One region of the Pseudomonas sp. MC6 genome, then DNA from elsewhere that is predicted to be linked to it. Evidence: riboswitches for the same ligand, from Rfam matches in the RefSeq annotation. Region 1 holds a riboswitch; the other holds the start of a gene.

Region 1 (3,407 bases):
AGGCAAACGCCTCATCACGCGCAACGGCAATGCGCACATCCTTCAGCAGCGGCTCGACAGCTATCACGTCAGGCGCGGCGAACTCAACCGCCGGTGGCAGCGCTACCTCGCAACTGCTGGCCAATGCATCGGCAGCGGCGTCGAGACGCACATCGAGGTCATTCAATTCGCTAGCCTGCACGAGGCCGAGGTGACGACTCGGCAATTCGATGCCAGTCTCACGCGACAACGCACCGTACCAGCGCAAACCTTCAGTCAGGCTGCCTTCGAGCAATTGCGCATGGCGCAAAGTGCCAACACGATTGGCCAGCACGCCGGCAAATGGCAAATCCGGCTGATACTTCGCCAGGCCCAGCGCCAACGCACCAAAAGTCTGCGCCATCGCCGTCCCATCAATCACGCCAAGCACCGGCACACCGAAGTGCCGCGCCAGATCGGCGCTGGACGGCGTGCCGTCAAACAGGCCCATCACGCCTTCGATCAGAATCAGATCCGCCTCGGCAGCGGCGTCCCACAACAGGCGACGACTTTCCTGCTCACCGACCATCCACATGTCCAGTTGATACACCGGCGCACCGCTGGCGCGTTCGAGGATCATCGGGTCGAGAAAGTCCGGGCCGCATTTGAACACGCGCACTTTGCGCCCCTGATTGCGATGCAAACGGGCGAGCGCGGCGGTGACGGTGGTCTTGCCCTGACCGGAAGCCGGCGCGGCGATGAGCACCGCCGGGCAGTGACGTGGTTGATTCAAAGTTCGACGCCTTTCTGCGCTTTGATGCCGGCCTGAAAGGCGTGTTTGAGCATGCCCATTTCGGTGACCGTGTCGCCCATTTCGATCATTTCCGGCTTGGCCGCGCGACCGGTGACGATCACGTGCTGCATCGGCGGACGCGCCTGCAGATCGCTGAGTACCTGATCGAGATCGAGGTAGCCGTGTTTGAGGGCGATGTTCAATTCATCGAGCACCACCAGACCGATCGACGGATCACGCAGCAGTTCGCGCGAGACTGCCCACGCGGCTTCGGCAGCGGCGATGTCGCGCTGACGATCCTGGGTTTCCCAAGTGAAGCCTTCGCCCATCACATGGAAGCGAACTTGCTCGGGGAAGCGGCGGAAAAACAGTTCTTCACCGGTGCTGTTGCGGCCCTTGATGAACTGCACCACACCGCACTGCATGCCGTGGCCCATAGCGCGGGCGAGCATGCCGAACGCCGAGCTGCTTTTGCCTTTGCCGTTGCCGGTCAGCACCAGCACCAGGCCACACTCGTCAGGCGAGTTGGCGATGCGTTCGTCGATCACGGCTTTTTTGCGTTGCATACGCGCCAGATGGCGTTCGTCGCGCTCGGGGGAATCAGTCATGGGGGAGCTCTCCGTTGAGGCTGGATAACGGCGGGCAGGCACAAGAATAGACGGCAAAAAGCCTGGCATCGCCCACCGTGATGCCGCTGGATGGATCAGGCCGGTCTCCGGGCTCATGAGCGGCGTTGGCCTGACTGCGCGCCTTCCCGCTTTGAGCAGTGGCATTCGACGCAGTGTTCACTCATTTACCGTTGCGGGGGCAGCGCCGGGATCGTGGTGGTTCTTCGTGCGAAGACAACCCTCACCGGCTTCCCTGTTTCACTCTGTCGACGCAGGTCACAGAGCACCTGAAACAAGCCGCGAAGGTTAGAGGGTTGGGGGTGGAGCGTCAATTAAAGAGGCGGCCATCGAGCGAATAACTGCCGTCGATCAATTCTCTGACGCCAATCTTGTGCCACACTGATACAAGTGATATCAAAGAGCCATGCTTTTTCCGAAACGCCCACTACAACAATAAAGGATGATGACGATGCAAGGCATGATCATCAGCAACCCGCGCCTGGAATTCCTGCGCCCGGTGCTTGAACGCTGGTTTGACTGTATCGACCGTTACAACGCCGTGCGCGGCGACAGCGACACGCCTTACTGGCATGACGAGAAAGCCAATCTCGGATTGCTCTCGGCGGCGGCGTGGATGGCCGAGCTGGTCACTTTGAACGACACTGCCACGCGCAAACAGAACGAAGAAGGCGAGCGCAATGCCCGCGCCGATCTGTTTCTCGCCGGTGCTGAGGACCGCGCTTTCATTCAGGCCACGCAACGCTGGCCAAAGGTTACCAACCTGAATCTGACCCAAGCTCTGCTGGACATCACCAACGATGCCAAACGCATCAGCTATGCCAGCGACCTCAAGCTCGGCTGCCTGTTTGTCGCGCCGCAAAAAGCCCAGCACAGCGCCAGCCCCGAAGAGTTGCAGGACATGGTCGACGATCTGCAAAAGGAACACACCTGTGCCGTCGCCTGGTATTTCCCCTACGCCTACCGCAAATTGCGCAGCGAAGCGGGCAACTATCACCCGGGCATCGCCGTGCTGTTCAAGGAAGCCCGCGGCTGAGCAGTTGAACCATCGGGCTTGCGCCCTCCTCTATGATTAGGAATGCATTCATAGGGAAGATCAGCAATGCGCAAGCCCCAGCTCGTTTTTGTCATCGCCTTCGCCGGAGGACTCGCCGCCTGCGGTGAAACCTCCAGCCTGCAAGTCTCCGACGGCACCGGCCCGTCACCGAAACTCCCCGAACCGAACAAGACCCTGATCCCGACGGTGAACATCGCCCCGGCAATCGGCTGGCCCGCAGGCGGCAAACCGACTGCGGCGGCTGGCACTCAGGTGGCAGCGTTCGCCGAAGGCCTCGATCATCCGCGCTGGCTCTATGTCTTGCCCAATGGCGATGTGCTGGTGGCGGAAACCAACGCCCCGCCAAAGCCTGATGACAGCAGTGGCATTCGCGGCTGGGTGATGAAAAAGGTCATGGGCAAGGCTGGCGCGGGCGTGCCGAGTCCGAACCGCATCACCTTGCTGCGTGACGCCGATCACGATGGCGTGGCTGAGACGCGCACGGTGTTCCTGCAGAACCTCAACTCGCCGTTCGGTATGACGCTGGTCGGCAACGATCTTTACGTCGCTGACACCGATCGCTTGCTGCGCTTCAACTACGAACCCGGCGCGACCGAAATCAAGTCGCAACCAATCAAGGTTGTCGATTTGCCCGGCGGCACGCTGAATCATCACTGGACCAAAAACGTCATCGCCAGCAAAGACGGCAGCAAGCTGTACGTCACGGTCGGCTCGAACAGCAACGTCGGCGAAAATGGTCTGGATAAGGAAGAAGGCCGCGCAGCGATCTGGGAAGTCGATCGGGCGACCGGCAATCACCGCATCTTCGCCTCGGGCATCCGCAACCCCAACGGCCTGGCCTGGGAGCCCAGCAGTGGCGCGTTGTGGACAGCCGTCAACGAGCGTGACGAAATCGGCAGTGATCTGGTGCCGGACTACATCACTTCAGTGAAGGACGGCGGATTCTATGGCTGGCCGTTCAGTTACTACGGTC
Region 2 (3,407 bases), 1.9 Mb from region 1:
CGAGGGGTTGGTGTCAGGCCGACCTGCAAGCGTCTCCTTCCCATGCCGCACGGGCACAGTGGTTTTGACGCTTCGCTCGCTTACCGTTGCGGGGGCAGCACCGGACTGACATGGGCTTGAGTAAAGCACATGATTCACCGGTTTCCCGTTTCACCCTGTGAAGGGCACCCGTAACAAGTTGTGTAGGAGAGCATGGGGGTGGGGTTTTGGTCAATTTTTGGGTGTATATCCGTTGCTGCGGGTGTTGCTGATTAGGGTTCCGCCCTTACGGCGGGTCACTTTTTCCAGACGCCGAAAAAGTAACCAAAAAGGCTTGCCCTGACGTTCGGCCCGCTCGCTGGGGCTCGGGGTTCCTTCGCTCCGGGATCGATCCGGGCGCAGCGCCTACGGTTTGCTTCGCTGCACCTCCTCTCGCTGTGTTTGGCTGCGCCAAACGGTCGCTGCGCTCCCACGCCCGGATCAATCCCTCCACTCAGCCTTCCGATGTCGCCCGTGGATCAAGATCAAGAGCAGGCGAGCTGACACTCGGCCTATTGAGTGGTGAGGAGCGGGGCGCGTTCGGCTTTTGATTTGCGTTGTTGCTGCCCCTCACCCCAGCCCTCTCCCGAGGGAGAGGGAGCCGATTGGTAGGTGCTTCAAAATGTGCGTTCCACTCGGTATTCCACGTCGGTGTACCTCTTCCATTCCACGCAATCAGTCCCCTCTCCCTCCGGGAGAGGGCTAGGGTGAGGGGCTTTTGATCTGTTTCAGAATCTGAGTTCGACTCGGTATTTCAAGTCGGCGCATCTCTCCCAAACACCACGATCAGTCCCCTCTCCCTTTGGGAGAGGGCTAGGGTGAGGGGCTTTTGATTTGGCTTGTGATCTTGCTTTGGCTTTGGTTTTTGATCTTTTACCCCTTCGGAAGGCCGAGCGAAGGTGTTCATCCGGGGTTAGGCGCGCAGCGCCGTTCGACGAAGTCGAACACATCGAGAGGAGGTGCAGCGAAGCAAACCGTAGGCGATGCCCCCGGATGGACACCGTAGCGAGGGAACACTGAGCCTCAGCGAAGTGCCGTACGCCGGGGCAAAGCCTTTTGGTTCCTTTTTGGCGTTTGAAAAAGGGACTCGCTGTAAGAGCGAAACCGCCAGCAGCCAAAACCGCAGCAACGGATATGCCCCCAATCCAAACATTGACCCATAAGCAAGCCATGCGTAGCCTTGCGCATTCGAGGTTCTTCGGCCGTTGCCGAAGCTAAGAAGGGAACGCGGTCAATGCCGCGGCTGCCCCCGCAACTGTGAACGGTGATGTTCGCTGCCACGCCACTGCCAGCTCAATCGATGAGCCCGCGGGAAGGCGCAGCCAACGCCAGGCCCAGCGCCTGAACGCCGTCAGCCAGGAGACCTGCCTCGTCACAGATTCTCAATTCAACCGGGCGGGGTGATCCGGTGGCGAACTCTCCGGGCGCGCACGTGCGTTGCCGGTTCTCGTCCCGTATGCCCGCCGCTTGCCAAAGGGCATACCGATGAAAACACTGGCCAAACTTCCCGTCACCATCGTCACCGGCTTCCTCGGCTCGGGCAAGACCACATTGCTGCGGCACATGCTCGACAACGCGCAGGGCCGTCGTATCGCGGTGATCGTCAATGAGTTTGGCGAGTTGGGCATCGACGGTGAAATCCTCAAGCAATGCACCATCGGCTGCACCGAAGAAGAAGCCACCGGCCGCGTTTACGAACTGGCCAACGGCTGCCTGTGCTGCACCGTTCAGGAAGAATTCTTCCCGGTGATGCGCGAACTGGTCGCGCGTCGCGGCGACCTCGACCACATCCTCATCGAAACCTCGGGCCTGGCCCTGCCAAAACCACTGGTGCAAGCGTTCCAGTGGCCGGAAATCCGCAGCGCCTGCACCGTTGACGCGGTGATCACCGTGGTCGACAGCCCGGCCGTAGCCGCTGGCACCTTCGCCGCGTTCCCGGATCAGGTCGACGCCCAGCGCAAACTCGATCCGAATCTCGATCACGAATCGCCGCTGCACGAACTGTTCGCTGACCAACTGGCCAGCGCCGACCTCGTCATTCTCAACAAGGCCGACCAGACCAGTCCGGAAGATCTCGCTCGCGTGCGCGCTGAAGTCGCCGAAGAGCTGCCACCGGCGGTGAAAATCATCGAAGCCAGCAACGGCCGTCTGCCGCTGGACGTGCTGATCGGCCTTGGCGCCGGTTCCGAAGAACACATCGACAGTCGCCACAGCCACCATGATCATCACCACGGTGAAGGCGATGACGACCACGATGACCACGATCACGACGCCTTCGATTCGATCTCCATCGAACTGCCGCAAGCCGATGAAAGCCTGCTGCTCGACGCCCTGACGCAACTGGTGGTCAAGCACGGCATCCTCCGTGTCAAAGGTTTCGCCGCCATCCCGAACAAGCCAATGCGCTTGCTGATTCAAGGCGTCGGCACGCGTTTCGACAAGCACTTCGACCGTCAGTGGGGCGCCGATGAAGCGCGCGTCACGCGTCTGGTGTTGATCGGTCAGGAACTCGACGCCGCCCAACTCGAAGCGCAACTGCGCGCTGCGCTCAGCGTTTAAACCATGCACCTGCTCAGGACTCAGCCCGGCGGATTCGTCTCGGATGACAACATTGCCGACCTTGGACAAACCCCCGCCGAGCTGGTGATCCTGTGCAGCGGCGACTCCAGCCTGGCGCTGCTCGCCGAAGCCGCGCAGCAGTTGCCGGAAGATTATCCGAGCCTGCGTCTGGCCAATCCGATGCAGGTGCAGAATCACGCCTCGGTCGATCTGTACGTCGATGAAGTGCTGCGCCACGCCAAGGTGATTCTGATTTCGCTGCATGGCGGCATTGCCTATTGGCGCTATGGTGTCGAGCGGCTGGTCGAGCTGTCCGAGCGTGGTGTGCAGTTGATTCTGGTACCGGGCGATGACCGTCCCGATCCGGAACTCAGCGACTTGAGCACCGTCAACGCCGAGGAACGCGACCGGCTCTGGCAATTCCTGCGTCAGGGCGGCATGGGCAATGCGCTGGATTTCTTCCGCTGTCTGGCCAGCCGTTGGCTCTCCCGCGATTACGCCTGGGAAGAACCGCAGACCCTGCCGCGCACGGCGATTTACCACCCGAATAAAACCAGCGCCGCACTGAGTGACTGGCAAGCCGAATGGCTGCCGGAAAACCCGGTGGCGGCGGTGCTGTTTTACCGCTCGCATTTGCAAGCGGCGAACACCGCGTTCATCGATGTGTTCTGCCAGCGCTTGCAGGCAGCGGGGTTGAATCCGCTGCCGATCGCCGTGGCCAGTCTGAAAGAACCCGGCTGCCTGGCGGTGGTCGAGGATTGGCTGGATGAAGTCGAGGCGGGGGTGATTCTCAACACCACCGGATTCGCTCAGTCCAGCCCCGAAGCGCC

The links. A riboswitch is a leader RNA that binds a small molecule or an ion and turns the genes downstream of it on or off. The one in region 1 is predicted to bind cobalamin.
Region 2: another riboswitch for cobalamin. It lies ahead of cobW (cobalamin biosynthesis protein CobW); the one in region 1 lies ahead of cobO (cob(I)yrinic acid a,c-diamide adenosyltransferase).

Annotation. Positions count from the first base shown of each region.
Region 1 covers NZ_CP186504.1:3,170,147-3,173,553, forward strand. Annotated here, with positions in the region: gene ACOYXE_RS14115 (cobyrinate a,c-diamide synthase) at 1-751, opposite strand, end outside; gene cobO (cob(I)yrinic acid a,c-diamide adenosyltransferase) at 748-1,359, opposite strand; cobalamin riboswitch at 1,441-1,665, opposite strand; gene ACOYXE_RS14125 (hypothetical protein) at 1,829-2,413, shown strand; gene ACOYXE_RS14130 (PQQ-dependent sugar dehydrogenase) at 2,480-3,407, shown strand, end outside.
Region 2 covers NZ_CP186504.1:1,290,048-1,293,454, forward strand. Annotated here, with positions in the region: cobalamin riboswitch at 1-187, opposite strand, end outside; cobalamin riboswitch at 1,193-1,404, shown strand; gene cobW (cobalamin biosynthesis protein CobW) at 1,504-2,577, shown strand; gene cobN (cobaltochelatase subunit CobN) at 2,581-3,407, shown strand, end outside.